DNA from 2 places in the Ornithinibacillus liuyingii genome. Region 2 is predicted to be linked to the other one. Evidence: predicted binding sites of a transcription regulator. Region 2 holds the regulator's gene; the other holds the start of a gene.
What was found. The regulator LexA, encoded in region 2, represses DNA repair genes until DNA is damaged. The targets are predictions, from matches to a motif close to CGAACATATGTTCG.
Positions count from the first base shown of each region.

Region 1: the regulator LexA is predicted to act here: its motif matches at 2,148-2,161, upstream of ACSKT4_RS00920 (DNA polymerase IV).

Region 1 covers NZ_JBPWOS010000001.1:172,543-181,301, reverse strand. Annotated here, with positions in the region: gene ACSKT4_RS00935 (amidohydrolase) at 1-1,243, shown strand, start outside; gene ACSKT4_RS00930 (hypothetical protein) at 1,336-1,647, opposite strand; gene ACSKT4_RS00925 (YuzC family spore coat inner layer protein) at 1,657-2,022, opposite strand; gene ACSKT4_RS00920 (DNA polymerase IV) at 2,186-3,436, shown strand; gene coaW (type II pantothenate kinase) at 3,539-4,342, opposite strand; gene ACSKT4_RS00910 (BCCT family transporter) at 4,511-6,094, shown strand; gene ACSKT4_RS00905 (S8 family peptidase) at 6,159-7,361, opposite strand; gene ACSKT4_RS00900 (alpha/beta fold hydrolase) at 7,576-8,391, shown strand; gene ACSKT4_RS00895 (Hsp20/alpha crystallin family protein) at 8,492-8,759, shown strand, end outside.
Region 2 covers NZ_JBPWOS010000001.1:479,323-488,081, reverse strand. Annotated here, with positions in the region: gene ACSKT4_RS02445 (cytochrome c biogenesis CcdA family protein) at 1-466, opposite strand, end outside; gene ACSKT4_RS02440 (YneF family protein) at 683-904, opposite strand; gene sirA (sporulation inhibitor of replication protein SirA) at 956-1,408, opposite strand; gene tkt (transketolase) at 1,733-3,733, opposite strand; gene ACSKT4_RS02425 (DUF896 domain-containing protein) at 3,834-4,070, opposite strand; gene ACSKT4_RS02420 (YneB family resolvase-like protein) at 4,156-4,815, opposite strand; gene lexA (transcriptional repressor LexA) at 5,087-5,710, shown strand; gene glnA (type I glutamate--ammonia ligase) at 5,852-7,183, opposite strand; gene ACSKT4_RS02405 (MerR family transcriptional regulator) at 7,244-7,660, opposite strand; gene ACSKT4_RS02400 (methionine gamma-lyase family protein) at 7,766-8,759, opposite strand, start outside.

The sequences.
Region 1 (8,759 bases), 310 kb from region 2:
GGATGGATCCATTCCTACCCTTGAAGAGCTGGATTATGTTGCTCCCCATAACCCACTCTTTTTAACTAGAATTTGTACACATGCAGCTGTCGCTAATAGTAAAGCTTTTGAATTAAGTAACTATCACCCTCATATGTCTATACCAGAAGGTGGTAGTATTGTCTTAGACGAATCCTCTCGAAAACCGACTGGATTAATCCTTGAATCCGCTTCGGAAATATTTAAGCAGCACATCCCGCAAAAATCTTACGCGGAACTAATCCAGGCGATGAGGAAGGCTATTCAATTTGCTATTCAAAAAGGATTAACTAGTGTTCATACAAATGACCCACTCTTTCTCGGTGGCTTACAGCAAACATATACAATTTATGATACCTTATTAAATCAAGAGGGGCTTGGACTTCGGACGAACCTTTTAATTAATCATGAATTTCTTGATGATTTGAAGACCTCTGGTATGTATACTGGTTATGGAAATGAAACACTGCAAATTGGTGCAGTTAAAATATTTGCTGATGGGGCCTTCGGACGAAGAACAGCACTACTATCTGAACCCTACCATGATGCTCCAGGTCATTATGGAGAGGCAATGCTTGACCAAGAAGCTCTAACAGATATTGTTAGGAGGTCGCGTGAATTATCGATGCCTATTGCCGTACATACGATTGGTGATCAAGCATTAGTAAATGTTCTAGATGTCTTAGATCAATTTCCTACCGTTAGTCATCGCGACAGACTTATTCACGTACAAGTACTAAATCAAGAATTAATTAATCGTTTAATACATCCAAGCCGCATTGCTGATATTCAGCCTAGATTTGTAGCTAGTGACTTTCCTTGGGTTATAGAAAGACTTGGTACGAGCCGTTCCGAAACATCCTATGCATGGAAGACATTGATGGATTATGGTGTTATTTGTGCTGGTGGGTCAGACTCTCCAGTTGAACCAGTTGACCCATTACTCGGTATTCACGCTGCCGTTACGCGAAAATTACCAGGTGAAACGCATGATGGATGGAATCCTAAAGAAAAGCTATCTATGATTGATGGCTTTCGGTTATTTACCGAATTTACAGCTTATGCAACAAGTGAGGAAATATTAAAAGGAACTATTTCTAGAGGAAAACTTGCGGACATGACTGTTCTTTCTAATAATCCGTTCGAAATGGAAAATCCTGATGAATTATTAAAAACAGAAATTGAAATGACGATTATTGGTGGAGAAATCAAATACGAAAAATAACTTCGGTTTTAATAGATGAGGCTAATGACATAACAAAAGGTTTAACCACAGACCTAAACGTATCATCACTAGCTAGGAAATATACAGAACCTCTAGACGGTCCAGATGCTTAGAGGACATTGTGGGGAAGTTTCAAACAAATGTCTGTCGCGCGAGTTCTTCTTATTGCCGCGCGATTTTCCTTCTAGGTCGCGTGAGGTTTCACCTTTCTCGCGCGAAACTTGCTTCAGCCGCGCGGGCACTTCTTTTTCGCGCGACTTTTTCTCCATTTCGCGCGGGCATCCTTGTTTTTCGCGCGAGATTCCTTCTAGGTCGCGCGAGGTTGCATCGTACTTGTATGCTTTGAAAGCAAATATATTTCCTGTGCAGGGATATGCATGGGCTGCATCTGTCTCAGGCCTCATTTATTAATTTTATTCATTCCATCTCAATGCTACGGTTAATCTACAGCACTTTGTATCATTAACCCTGGATACAAAATCTAATCGCAAACCGTCTGGATTCACTTGAATATCTACATCCGCTGTTATTCCAATACTTTGGATTAACCGCCTAACTTCCTCTACATTGGATTCTTGCGCGGCAGTCATAACCTGCTCATCAAACTCCTTTGATGATGCAAAGCGATCCAAAACCATACTTACTTCTTTCATTAATTTTTTTGTTTCATTTGCAGAATCATATAATAAACCAGGGTCCACTTCAGGAAACTGGCGATAATAATTCCTAAATAGATAAGAATGTGGTAGATAATAATAAACTGGATACCAATAATACAAGCTCTCCCCTCCTCAATTCCCATATAACACTATATGCTTAAGAAGAAAATAAGGAAATTGTCTAGCCCCATGTTTGGATTATGAATTTTTTTCCATTGATAATCTATTTCCAGCACCATATAATAAGAACAAACGTTCCTATTGGTGGTGAAATGTAATGCAAATAGATTATTCTACTTTTCCACGTCACAATGTACTATGTATTGATATGCGATCGTTCTATGCTAGTGTGGAAGCTGTTAAATTAAAGCTTGACCCAATGACCACAATGCTTGCTGTTGTTGGGGATCCAAATAGATCCGGAAGTATTGTACTTGCCGCTTCACCTGCTCTCAAAGCAAAATACGGAATTAGCAATGTGAGTCGTTTCTTTGAATTACCGAATGACCCTGCTATTCATATTGTTCCAGCACATATGGCTGATTATCTTCAAGTTTCGGTGGAAATCACTAGGCTAATTAACCAATACGCTCCAAAGGAGGCCATCCATCAATACTCTGTCGATGAGGTATGGGTAACACTTGATGGATTAGAGAAGCTATTTGGGAATCCATGGGAGATTGCCAATCAAATTAAACAAGACATTCTCGATAGTTTTGGCATTACGTGTTCCATTGGAATTGGCGATAATAAATTTTTAGCAAAGGTTGTCATGGATTTACACGCTAAAAAAGTTGGCATAGTAGAATGCCGGTATGAGGATGTAGAGGAAAAGCTTTGGCCACATCCTGTGGAAAAAATATGGGGAATTGGGAGTAGAATGAAGCGCAATCTCAATCGTATGGGGATTGTCACCCTTGGACAGCTTGCAAAATTTGACTTGAATCGTATTAAAAAGCGGTTTGGTGTAATGGGAGAACAGCTTTATTGGCATGCGTGGGGGATTGATTTAAGTCCAGTATTTGGGGATTTTGTTAAGCACGAGCAAAAAGGCTTTGGTCACGGGATTGCTCTTTTACGAGATTATACGAAGGATGAAGTTGCGGTTTGTATTTTAGATCTTTGTGAAGAGGTTTGTCGTAGAACCAGAACGGCTGGCAAAGTCGGTAAAACTATTCATCTTGGAATAGCCTATTCCAAGGAAACCGGCGGTGGTTTCTCACGCTCTAAGTCTATCCCCATTCCGACTAATATCACGATGGATATGTACCATATTTGTATGCTGCTTTTCAAGGAATTTTATGACGGTCATAGTACAATTCGCCATGTTTATGTCACGTTAGATAACTTATATGATAAAGCCGAAACACAACTAGATTTATTTGAGAATCGCTCCAAAAAAAATGATATTGGCTATGTCATGGATGCTATTCGTGAAAAATATGGTACAACTGCCATCCTCCGAGCTAGTAGCTTTACCGATGCTGGAGTTACATTAGACCGTAGTAAAAAAATTGGTGGCCATTACGCTTAACAGGAAAACTAACGCATTTGCTCTTTCCCAAGCAAATGCGTTAGTTTTTTTCTTATGCCTGACGAGATGCATCCCTATCTACGAAGTGAACCATCTTTAGCTTTATTCGTTTTCTAGCAATGCACCAATTGCTCCAGTATGAGTACCTTTATCTAGAAAAACTGGCTCATAGGACATCATGTCACGAAATTGCACAAAAACTTCCTTCAATGCAGGATTATTCGTAACTGTACCACCTACAAATACAATTTGTTTAATTTGTTTTGCTGTCGCAACTTGAGTTGCTAATAATAAAATGGTCTCCCCTATCATTCGTATTACACTCGCAAGATGATCATGTTCTGTAGCATCTTTATTTAAATGTGCTTTCCCTAAATTGGCAGCTGTTAAGTCCCTATATATAGGAGGCTCTTCGGGGGCATAAATATCTCGTACTAGCAAATCACTTTTTCGAGAATCACCATTTCTAGCCATCGTTGTGAAGGTTTGAAAATCATTTTTCCGGGTAATTAGATAACCTAAACCCATCAAAGTACCACCACCGATACCACTACCTAGAACACGTTCAAATGAGTTATGAGTAACATGAAAAATGGAGGTTCCTGTCCCAATGTTAACTAAAATGTATTCCTCATGATTAATAGCCTTTTCTTTTAACAGATAAGAAGCACCTCTCGTAACTGCTTGAAACTCATTAACCAATTGGCAGTTAAAAGAGGGCAATTTTGTAAAGGAGTTCGCTTTACCACCTGTTACAAACAGACTCGCATTAGGAGACAAGATTGACAACCACTCCAACACTGCATCTATATCCAGACTAGAAAAGGTTTTAGTATGTATTTTTCCATGGTCATAATAAGCAAGCTTGACTAGTGACCCTCCAGCATCTATACCAATTTTATTCACCAACTTGTATTCTCCTCCTTGTCCTAAATTACCTTCAATTTACACGAACGAGTGCAAAAAGAAAAGCCAAAGATTGGCAGGCAGGTTGTCCATATTTATAGCCATAATTCAAAATTAGAATTTAGAACAAATTAATGAAATAGAAAGCAATTAGGAAGGAATGTCTATATGAACAAAAAACTTATTGACTGGCCTACTTTTATTGGAGCACTAATTATTTTGCTAAGTGTTTCACTACCATTAATTACCTTTCCAGAAGCCGGGGCAAATGTCATTAATATCATCAATAACTATATTACTGGAAAATTTGGTGTCCTCTTTCTAGCCCTAGGTCTATTCACTTTAATCTTTATGTTATATATTGCCTTCAGTAAGTATGGGAAAATAAAATTAGGAAAACGAGGAACAGAAAAAGAGTTTGGATCTTTTTCATGGGCAGCAATGCTCTTTTCTGCTGGAATAGGCTCTAGTATTTTATACTGGGGAATGATTGAATGGGCTTATTATTATCAGGGTCCGCCCTTTGGTATAGAGCCAATGACAAAGGAAGCGATAGAATTAGCCGCGACCTATGGAATTTTCCACTGGGGTCCGATTGCTTGGGCAATCTATACACTCCCGGCCCTACCAATTGCTTATTTCTATTATGTGAGGAAAAATCCAGTACTAAAAATAAGTTCGGCCACAAAGCCTGTTATCGGCAAGCTCGCAGATGGTCCAGTAGGAGTGCTAATTGATATTCTCTTCATCTTCGGACTATTAGGTGGTGCAGGAACAACTCTCGCTCTAGGAGCACCAATGATTGCAGAAGGTGTTAGCCATATTACAGGTATTCCGGTTACCCTCTTCTCACAGGCGGGTATCATGGTCCTATGCACATTAATTTTTGCAATAAGTGCCTACTCTGGATTAAATAAAGGAATAAAAATATTAAGTGATATTAATCTATGGCTTGCCATTTTCATTCTAGTGTTTATCTTCGTTTTTGGTCCTACCGTATTTATAAGTGAATCCACCTTTACCAGCTTAGGTGTTCTTATGGACAATTTCTTTCATATGGCAACTTGGTTAGAACCGTTAGCAGCATTTGAAGCATATCCTGAGACAAGGTTTCCCGAGACATGGACTGTATTTTACTGGGCATGGTGGGTTGTTTACGCTCCATTTGTAGGATTATTTGTAGCAAGAATTTCTTATGGGAGAACGATTAAAGAGATGATATTAGGAACGCTAATTTATGGAACACTGGGCTGTATTATGTTCTTTGGAATCCTAGGGAACTTCGGATTATACTTACAATTATCTGGTTCTTTTGATGTTATCGGTCATATGAATACGTTTGGGGCACCAGCAACAATTATTGCTATTTTAAATCAATTACCTATTTCGGGATTCATTGTACTAATGTTTACCATATTAGCGATTATCTTTCTATCCACTACCTTCGACTCTGCTTCCTATATATTAGCTGCAGTAGTACAAAAGCATGTACCCGGCGGGGAAGCATTGCGATGGAATCGTTTATTTTGGGCTTTTACATTATTAATCCTTCCTCTTGTACTCATGTTCATCGGCGATTTAGAAGCACTACAGACCGCTAGTATTGTAGCGGGTTTTCCCGTCATGTTTATTATGCTTTTACTTGCCATATCCTTTGTAAAAGCTTGCGGAAGTGATTTACGAGCATCAAAGGAATATCGTTCTCCTACAATTTATATAGATCGTAGAACCATTCAGAAAAAGGATAAATAAAAAGTAGAGGAAGAAACGTGGACTTCCTCTACATTCTATTTTTCACCTTTAAAACTTAATTCAATTAATAACGAACGGAAGCATTCACATCGATTAGTCCATAACGTACATCTCTTCCAACACCATTCATATAAACGGCTGTATTCTGAATAGCAGCTCGGACTTGCGTGTTATTTCTTCCTTGACCAGTAAGTAATGCTGCTTGACCAGCAACATGTGGCGCTGCCATGGAAGTACCTGACATATAGACATAGCGATTACCTGGATAAGTAGAGGCAATATCAACACCCGGAGCCATTACATCTACCCAGGTTCCCCAGTTTGAAAAGTTTGCCTTAACATTTCTAGAATCAACTGCACCAACAGCTATTACATTAGAATAGGAAGCTGGTTCAAATGTCGTGCTAACACCATCATTTCCAGCAGCAGCGACCAGAACAGCACCGTTATTCCAGGCATAATTCACGGCATTTTGTAAGGTTTGAGTATGACAGTCACATCCAAGAGAAAGGTTAATCACCTCTGCCCCAGCATCTGTTGCATAAATAATACCATCAGCAATATTAGCTAACGTTCCATTTCCTCTAGCATCCAGTACACGAACAGCTAATATTTTTGTATTAGGTGCCATACCTGCTATTCCTATCCCATTGTTCGTCCCCGCTGCAGCAATACCAGCTACATGAGTGCCATGACCATTTTGATCACTCGGGTTCCAATCATTTTGCACAAAATCATACCCTCGAATAACTTTCCCAGCTAAATCAGGATGATTATAATCTACACCAGTATCTAGTACAGCTATCTCTTGATTGGAGCTTCCCCGAGCAACATCCCATGCTAAATGCGCATTGGTGTTAAATAAGCCATACTGGTAAATAGGGCTAAAATACGGATCATCTGGTGTCCAGGTCGCTGATAGAATGTAGTTCGGCTCTGCATACTCAACATCTGGATGATCACTTAAAGCCTTTACTACAGCCTCTACACTCTCTACCTCCAGTACGGAGAAAGGCGATTTTACTGCATTCACATCTGCTTTCACTTTAGCATTCACCGTTTCTAGCACACTGATTTTCTGATTTTCCGTAACATGCTCTTTAAACTTTACAATTACCTCATCTTTCACATACTCCCCACTAGAGGAAACTTGAGTGCTATTCGTAACCTTCTCTAAATTCCCATCATCCGCTGCTGCACTTCCCACCATAGGAAATAGTAAAACAAGCACCGCAATAACAATACTACCTAACCAAGATTTTCTCATGAAACTCCTCCTCTCAAATGTACGATAAAGTATACTTCGAGAATATAAGTTTCATTATGAGTACTCCTTACTAAAAAAGTTGGGAAACAGAAGGAAATTTAGATTCTAAGTTGCAGGTCTATATGACTAAAAAATAATAAAACATGCATAAAAGTTTTTCACCAAATTGCCCATACTAAAAGTAGACTCAAGATGGTGGTGAAGTTAATTACAAATGGAATATAAAAAGGATTTTATCAAACTTCTAGACACGACCATTTATTGTGAATCTGTTATTCACAATAAACCAACTATCGTACTCATTCATGGGTTTGTGGCTTCGTCTTATACATTTAATCGTTTAAAACCACTACTCGCACAAAATTACTCGGTAATTACATTAGATTTACCCGGATTTGGTAAAAGTGAAAAATCTACTACGTTTACATATTCATTTAAAAACTATGCCAGTCTTGTGCTTCAATGTTTAGATTATTTTCAGATTAAAGAAGCACATATTGCTGGTCATTCAATGGGTGGACAAATTGCGTTATACACTGCAAAAATGGATCCCAGTCGCGTGAAGAAGCTTATTTTAATAGGGAGCTCTGGGTACTTGCCTCGAGCGAAAAGTTACCTAATCTATAGCTCCTATCTCCCTTTCTCTCATGTTATCGCAAGGCGAAAGATTAATTCACAAAGTGTAGTACGAAATTTAAAGAATGTCTTCTATAATCATTCCTTAATTACGGCTGACCAAATAGAGGAATATGGTAGACCGCTTCAAGATAAGAATTTCCCTAAATCATTAATTAGATTATTACGTCATCGCGAGGGAGATTTATGTACGGAACAGTTAAAAAAAATACAGACTCCTACACTACTTCTCTGGGGAAAAGAAGATAGGGTCGTACCACTAACGATAGGTAAAAAACTCACCCAAGATCTACCGAACGCTAAGTTGATCGTTTATGAAAAGGCAGGGCATTTAATTACCGAAGAAAAACCACAACAACTTTATGAGCAGATTATTTCTTTTACAGAGGAGTGAATGCAAATAGAAACAGTATTTCCCCTATAATAGCCCACTACCTTTATTTAAAATTGCATAATCTGATAGTAGAAAATTTTAAAAGTATGGGGGGATGTCTATGGCATCGAAAAGGAAATTACCAAGCCACTTCGATATTGATATGACCCCATTACACGATTTTATGAGAAACCTAGATTCCTTCTTTAATCATTCCTTTAAACAAATGAATGAACACTTTCACTTTAATCCATTCTGGTTAGATGTAAAGGAACATAATACCCACTTCACCATTGAAGCGGATCTTAAAGGCTACAATAAAGACCAAATACAGATCGAAGTGGCAGGTAACCGAATTCGAATAGCTGTACAGGATTATCATATGATGG
Region 2 (8,759 bases):
TTAATGTAAATACTACTGCTAGTATAGGTCCTGTACAAGGTGTCCACCCTAATGAGAAGGCAAACCCAATTAAGGCAGAACCTAAAAAGCCTGACGGACGGTTTTTAAAAGTTACCTTCCTATCCTTCATTAAAAACTTAAAATTTAAAATACCGACAATGACAAGTCCAAAAAATATAATTAATAAAGCACCCACTTGTCTTATTATATCCTTATAAGTCAAAAGAAATTGAGCTATAGAGGAAGTCACAAATCCAAAAATAATAAAAATACTAGAAAATCCGATTAAAAAGCATATCGTATGAATAATACTATTACGATTTAACATTTTATGGTCATCTTTTATTTCACTAACACTCATTCCTGTTATGTATGATAAAAATGCCGGGTAAAGTGGTAATACACATGGAGAAATAAAAGAAAGAAATCCAGCACCAAATGCAAGAAAAATATTTATCTCAGACATACTTAACCTCCTAATTTGCTTCTGCCATCCATTATATCAGATGGTTGACCAATTTATGCATCTGGAATTTGACAATTAGGTGGATAACCTATTGACAAAACTCTTATATGGTTAAAAGGATAATTATACTATCGCATGAAAAAACCCCTACTAGGAATAGTACGGGGTATCTTTGTGCAATGTATACTTGATTTTGTATAACATGATTGCAGTATGCTATTTATCCATTTGATTATTCATTGCACGCATCATTTGATTGATTTTCTTCTGTGAAGGCTTTTGCCCCATTTGCATCATTAACGTGCGTAGCATTTGCTCATTAATAGGTGGATTCTTTTTCAAATAGCTCATCATATACTTTCTTGCAATAAAAAATCCAAGAGCAACACCAGCAATTAAAGCTGCTATAGCAATTAATACGACCCAAATTACGTCCATCTATTCGTTTCCTCCTTCGTGTTGTCTCTTATACAGTATAGTAAAACAGTCCTAAGAATACAATACTTGATCATTATTATACGCTGTAATTGTCTTTGCAGGCGAAATCCAACCATAATCTTCATATTCGCTATTCATAATGAATAAATATGGATGAAACCGTCTCAAAGTAGGAAATAATAATGCTTCAGCATCCTGTAATGTTTCACAACGAAATTTTATATGTTTTTCTTCAATCTGTAAAGTAATAAATTCCCGTTTATTACCAAGCTCTAGCATTTCGCTACTATTAATTTTTCCAAGTGTGTTTTTAGGCTGTCTCCATAATTGTGAAGTTAAAGAATCCTTAGGGAAGTTCTCCGTAATATAATGGAATTGCATATGTAAATCATTTCTTAATTGATTCAAATGATACTCTTTGATAAAACGATATAAAATATCACTTTTATAGTAATAGTGTTTAGCAAATTCTTCTTTTATCCAATAAACAGTATATTCTTTCATTTTCTATAGCCCCTCCCCTTTTTCATCTATTATACGTTTTCTATTAAAAAAGAATGTCAAACGGTGAAATATATTATCACTAGTTTTGTCGAATGGATTAATAGATGAAAAATAGGTTGGAACTACATTTATGTTATTTTTAAATAGCCCCGAATGTTTTTCAGTCGGGGCTATTTTGCTTTTGGTTATCTTTTAACTAGAAAGAATATCTATGAACTCACTGAAGCCTCTCCTTCTGTTTGAGCCTATGCAATTCCTGAGCTTGTATCATGCACTGATTTAAAATAGATACGCTTAATACCATCTAGATCTAGCATGATTCCATTACATAACGATATCTTTTACATGCTTTACTACATTTTCAACGGTAAATCCGTATTCTTCGATTAACTTTTCTCCACTTGCGGATGCGCCAAAGGTAGAAATGCCAATAATTTTCCCTTCTTGCCCAATGTAACGTTCCCAGCCAAGTGGAGAACCCATTTCCATTGCAATTCGTTTGGTAACAGATTTAGGTAGAACTTTTTCTTTATAATTTTCTTCTTGGCGTTCAAAACGATCCCATGATGCAAGGCTAACCACTCGTACATCTATATTGTCTTCACGAAGTACTTTTTGTGCTTCCACTGCTAATTGAACTTCGGAACCGGAAGCAATTAAGATCGCATCAGGGATTGCTTTATTGGAATCACGTAAAATATATCCACCACGTTTTACACCTTCATATGCCTGTTCCTTTGTACCCTCTAATGTCGGTAAGTTCTGTCGTGTTAATACGAGAAGGGTTGGTTGATCTGTCGATTCCACCGCAAGTCTCCAAGCAGCATTGGTTTCATTTCCATCTGCCGGTCGAATTACGGAAAGGTTCGGCATGCTTCGGAACGCTGATAAATGTTCAATTGGTTCATGTGTTGGACCGTCCTCACCAACAGCAATCGAGTCGTGTGTAAATACGTATGTAACAGGTGTATTCATAATAGCAGATAAGCGTATTGCTGGACGTAAGTAATCACTGAAGACAAAGAACGTACCGCCATACACCTTCACCCCGCCGTGAAGTGCCATACCATTCAGTGCAGCACCCATTGCATGTTCACGAACACCGAACCATATATTTCTACCATTATAATTCTCTCTAGTAAAGTCCTCTTCTCCGGTAATGGTGGTTTTATTAGAGCCAGCTAGGTCAGCACTACCACCAAGGAAATACGGAATGGCTTTAGCAATACCATTTAATACTTCGCCTGAAGAAGCTCGCGTTGCAAGAGACTTTCCTACTTCATATACTGGAAGGTTATCAGCCCATCCTTGCGGTAATTCACCTGCAATGGCCATCTCTAGTTCCTTAGCCTCTTGTGGATATTTATCTCGATAAGTGGCAAAAAGCATATTCCATTCTGCTTCTAGTTTCTCGCCTTTTATTTGTATCTTCTCTTTAAAATCAGCATATACCTCTTCCGGAACACGGAATTCTTCATGCTGCCACTGATAGAATTCTTTCGTTAACAAGACCTCATCCTCACCTAATGGGGCACCATGTGAAGCAGAAGAAGCTGATTTATTAGGAGATCCATAACCAATAACGGTTTTCACTTCAATTAGCGTAGGTTGTTCGATATTTTCTCTCGCGTCTTTTAATGCCATGCGAATCGTTTCTACATTATTTCCATCCTCAACCCGAATAACCTGCCAACCATAGGATTTAAAACGTTCTTCCGTATTATCCGAGAAAGAGCGGTTTAATTCTCCATCTAGCGAAATATCATTAGAATCGTATAAAACAATCAATTTACCGAGCCTTAGATGGCCAGCCAGGGAAGCCGCTTCATGCGAAATTCCTTCCATTAAATCACCATCACCAACTAAGCAATAGGTATAATGGTCTATAATGTTCATATCACTTTTATTATACTTAGCAGCTAAATACACCTCAGCCATCGCCATCCCAACAGACATTGCAATACCTTGGCCTAAAGGACCTGTAGTTGCTTCTACACCATCGGTATGATGAACTTCTGGATGGCCTGGCGTCCTAGAACCCCACTGGCGAAACTCCTTTAAATCTTCTATTGTTACGTCATAGCCCGATAAATGTAACAGACTGTACAGTAGCATTGATCCATGTCCAGCAGATAATACAAACCGGTCGCGGTTAAACCATTTAGAATTTTTAGGATTGTGATTCATTATGTCTGCCCATAACGTATACGCCATTGGAGAAGCACCCATTGGTAATCCAGGATGTCCTGAATTAGCTTTTTCTATGGCATCAATGGATAGGGTGCGAATTGCATTAATGGACATTTGCTCTATATTAGTAGACATACGTAATACTCCTTTCGGTCAGAAGAATAGTAATACTTGTTTTCTGTAAAATGTAGATAGTTAACAAGTACTAGTATTCCTTATTATGATATTACTATGTCTAATGTTTTTGGTTTCTTTCCTGCATGTCACGTAACTTTTTAGGAGTCACGTCATTTCCTGCTGGATCAATTACCGTCATGGTCTTCAATTGATTCTTAAAAGAGTTGCGGACATTCCCTAAATACTCTTCTCGTAGTTTTTTTCTCTCTTTTTCTTCATCCTTTGTTAGTCCTTCTGCAGTCTTTGCCTTTTTAGCCAGTGCATTAATACGATCTAATTTTTCTTTTGAAATCATCTCATAACCTCCTAGAATAAATCTATCTTATTCATCATTATTAATATTAAAAAGCAAGAACACGACACGTTCTTGCTTTTTAATATTACCTGTTCAACTTATCTGAATCAATTATTTGATATTCTTGGTATCTTCTATGGACAGTAGCCTTTGAGATAGAATATCCCAATCCAGTTAACGTCTTTGCAATTTCACTGAAGGTAAGGCCATTATTTCGTAATCGAATGATTTCCTCGATTGGTACTTCCTTTCTCTCCCTACCTGGAGCTAAATGCTGATTAGCAAGATTCTTAGCTGGATTATAGCCATTCTCTATCGCTTTTTTCATACCTCGTTTTATTTTTACATTGTGAATTTTGCGTTGGTATTCCTCCACTATACCGACAATCTGTAATACCATAGAATCTGATTCGGATAATTCTAGCTTTCCATCGTGAATCGCAGTGTAGATGGAAATATTCAACTTCGCTAATTGATGAAACAATGCTATTTTTGTATTTCCTCGACCTAATCTTGTTTCATCTTGAATAAGGAGAGCATCTGCTTGTCCACGTTCAAACGTTTCAAGCATGTCAAATATTCCATCTCGTTCTACTTCATATCCACTCGCTTGCTCCTCTATACATTTTACAACATGGAATTGATACCGATTTGCCAATTGGCATAATTCTTCCTTCTGTCTAGCTAATGACGTTTCCTGAACTTTTTTATCTGTACTTACTCTGCAGTATATAATGACATTCAATTTATTAACTCCTATTATGCACTAATTAATGATACGTATAAGAAACCTAATGTTACAGCAAAAGCAACAATATAAAATAAATCTGTCTTGTTTACTTTACCAAACATTTTTTCATCATCCCTTCTCGATTATATCACAAGAACCTTTGTTCGTATTTTTATTATATCAGAACATATGATCTTGTCAATGATTTTTCGAACGAATGTTTGCATTATATGCCATACGATGGTAAACTAGCATTAATAAATAATATGTGCGAGGTGTTTAATAGATGACAAAATTATCAACTAGACAACAAGCTATACTTGAATACATAAAAGAACAAGTCAAATTAAAAGGTTATCCACCATCTGTTAGAGAAATTGCTGAAGCAGTGGGCCTTGCCTCAAGCTCAACTGTTCACGGGCACCTCTCTAGATTAGAAAGCAAAGGTTTTATTCGCCGAGATCCTACTAAACCCCGAGCAATAGAAATACTAGATTTGGATGAAGAAAGTAATATACCTAGGGAAGAAGCTCGCTATGCACCCGTTATTGGTAAAGTAACAGCTGGTATACCTATTACTGCTGTAGAAAATATTGAAGAATTTGTGCCAGTCCCTAGCTCAACTGCAGGTCCTGATGAAAATCTATTTGTCCTAGTAATTGATGGTGAGAGTATGATTGAGGCTGGTATTTTAGACGGTGATATGGTAATAGTGAAACAACAGAGTACAGCACAAAATGGAGATATTGTTGTAGCAATGACGGAAGATGATGAAGCAACCGTAAAGCGATTTTTCAAAGAAAAAGATTATATTCGCTTACAGCCTGAAAACGCAACAATGGAACCATTAATATATAAGAATGTATCGATTCTTGGTAAAGTAGTTGGGCTTTATCGTCATATTCATTAACGATATATCGAAATACAAAAACGCATTTGCTCTTCTCTTAGCAAATGCGTTTTTAATAGGATCGGAAAGCTAGTGTAAATTCTATCAAAATAAACCGGTGAGCTAGGAGGATTCTCCTATACTCACCGGTTTTCTTTTCTATTAGTAGTTAGTTAAATATTGATCTCTTTCCCATGGATGTACGCTTGTGCGGAACATATCCCATTCGATTTCTTTTGCTTCAATATAATGTTCAAATAGATGCTCCCCTAATGCTTCTACAATAACTTCATCATTTTTAAGTTCTTGTAATGCATCAATTAGCGATGATGGTAAATCTTTAATTCCAACTTCATCACGTTCTTCTTTTGTCATAACATAAATATTACGATCAACCGCAGGTGGTGGTGTCATATTGTTACGGATTCCATCAAGTCCCGCTGCTAATAAAACAGATAATGCCATATATGGATTAGCTGCTGGATCAACACTTCTTGCCTCAACACGTGTACTTAAACCACGAGAGTTTGGAATACGCATAAGACAGCTTCTGTTTGCTGCAGACCATGCAACATAGCTTGGTGCTTCATAGCCAGGTACTAGACGCTTATATGAGTTAACTGTTGGATTGGTTATCGCTGTAAATCCAGTAGCGTGCTTTACAATACCTGCAATAAATTGATAGGCTGTGTCACTTAATTCTAAATCTCCACTCGGGTTGTAGAATGCATTTTCTCCACCTTTAAATAGGGACATGTTAGTATGCATTCCAGAACCGTTTACTCCAAATAATGGCTTAGGCATAAACGTTGCGTGAAGATTATGTTTTCTAGCAATTGTCTTAACAACTAGCTTAAACGTTTGAATATCATCCGCATGTTTTAATGCATCAGAATATTTAAAGTCAATTTCATGTTGTCCAGGGGCAACCTCATGGTGAGATGCTTCAATCTCAAAGCCCATTTCTTCTAGTTCTAATACAATATCACGACGGCAATTTTCCCCTAAATCAGTAGGCGCTAAATCAAAATATCCACCATGGTCGTTTAGTTCTAAAGAAGGATCTCCCTTTTCATCTAATTTAAATAGGAAGAATTCCGGTTCAGTTCCAATATTGAAAGCATCAAAGCCAAGCTCTTCCATTTTCTTCAAATTACGTTTTAAGTTATAACGTGGGCACCCTTCAAATGGTGTACCATCAGGACGATAGATATCACAAATAAAACGGGCAACTTTTCCTTTTTCTGAAGTCCAAGGGAACACGACAAATGTATCTAAATCTGGATATAAATACATGTCAGATTCTTCAATACGCACAAATCCCTCAATAGATGAGCCATCAAACATCATTTTGTTATCAAGTGCTTTCTCTAATTGACTTAATGGGATTTCCACATTTTTAATTGTTCCTAGCATGTCTGTAAATTGAAGTCGAATAAATTTAACATTTTCTTCTTTGATTTTTCTTTCAATCTCTTCTCTCGAGTAACCCATAAATTTCTCTCCTCCTAAATTATAATCAGTATATTTTATAGGAATTCACTTCCCCTATACCTACCTATTCACAAAAAATCTAGCAAGTTCCCCTTGTCGTAGATTAGCTTTACCAAATCGATTCGCTTCGGTAATTTCTTGTCTTAAAATCGCTCGAAGCTCCTTATCTGTTAGAACAGATTTCTTCTCTTTTGGTAATGCTTTTTCCTTTTCTTCTGTTTTTTCTACATTAGAATCTTCATCAGTTAGTAATAATTTAATCCCTGCAAGGTTTAGACCTTTATCTAGATAATTCTTAATTTCTAGTAGACGATCTACATCATTGAATGAGAATAGTCGCTGATTCCCTTTTGTTCGCTCTGGATGAATTAAATCATTTTCTTCATAGTAGCGAATTTGCCTTGCGGTTAACTCGGTAAGCTTCATTACAATACCGATTCCAAACAAAGGCATGGAGCGTCGATCCTTATCATTCATGACTATGACCTCCCTTATCTACAAAATTATTATAATAAATGTCAGTTATTCTGTCAACCAGATGTTAGGAAACTTAACATATACCATGTATGTTAAGTTCAACCGTTATTTCTTATCTATAATAGCTTGTACAGCTTCCATTAACGCAATCTTTACATGAGCATACGTAAGTCCACCTTGTACGAACGCCGTATAAGGTTTTCGAATCGGGCCATCTGCTGACAATTCTATACTTGAGCCTTGAATAAATGTTCCAGCCGCCATAATGACATCATCCTCATATCCTGGCATTTCACTAGGATATGGTGTTACAAATGAATTGACAGGCGAGTTTTGCTGGATTGCTTGGCAAAAGGCTATCATTTGTTCTGCTGTTTCGAACGTTACGGACTGAATTAAATCGGTTCTCTTTTCTTGGTAATGTGGTGTTGTAATAAATCCTAGCAATTCCAATAATCTGGAAGTAAAGACTGCTCCCTTTAATGCCTCTCCTACCACATGTGGTGATAAAAAGAATCCCTGATACATTTCCTGTAGTAAATGGAAAGTAGCCCCTAATTCCTTCCCAAGACCTGGAGCAGTTAAACGATATGCGCACAACGTCACTAAATCTTCTCTTCCTACAATATAGCCCCCAGCTCGTACAATTCCACCACCTGGATTCTTAATTAATGAACCCGCCATGATGTCTGCTCCAACATGTAGAGGTTCTTTCTCTTCCACAAATTCACCATAACAATTATCTACAAACACAATTACATCATCACGAATCTCCTTGACAAAACGAACCATTTCTTCTATCTCTTCTATCGTAAAAGAAGGACGATCGGCGTAGCCCTTAGAGCGTTGGATAGCAACCACTTTCGTACGATCATGGATTACTTCTTTTATTCTAGGGAAATTGATATGACCCTCTTCTGTTAATGGTACCTCGTTGTATGTAATCTGGAAATCCTTTAATGATCCTGTCTTCTCCCCTGTAATGCCAATCACTGTTTCCAATGTATCATAGGGCTTTCCAGTAATATAGACTAATTCATCACCTGGTCTAAGTAACCCATACAACACCGTTGTAATGGCATGCGTTCCCGATACCAAT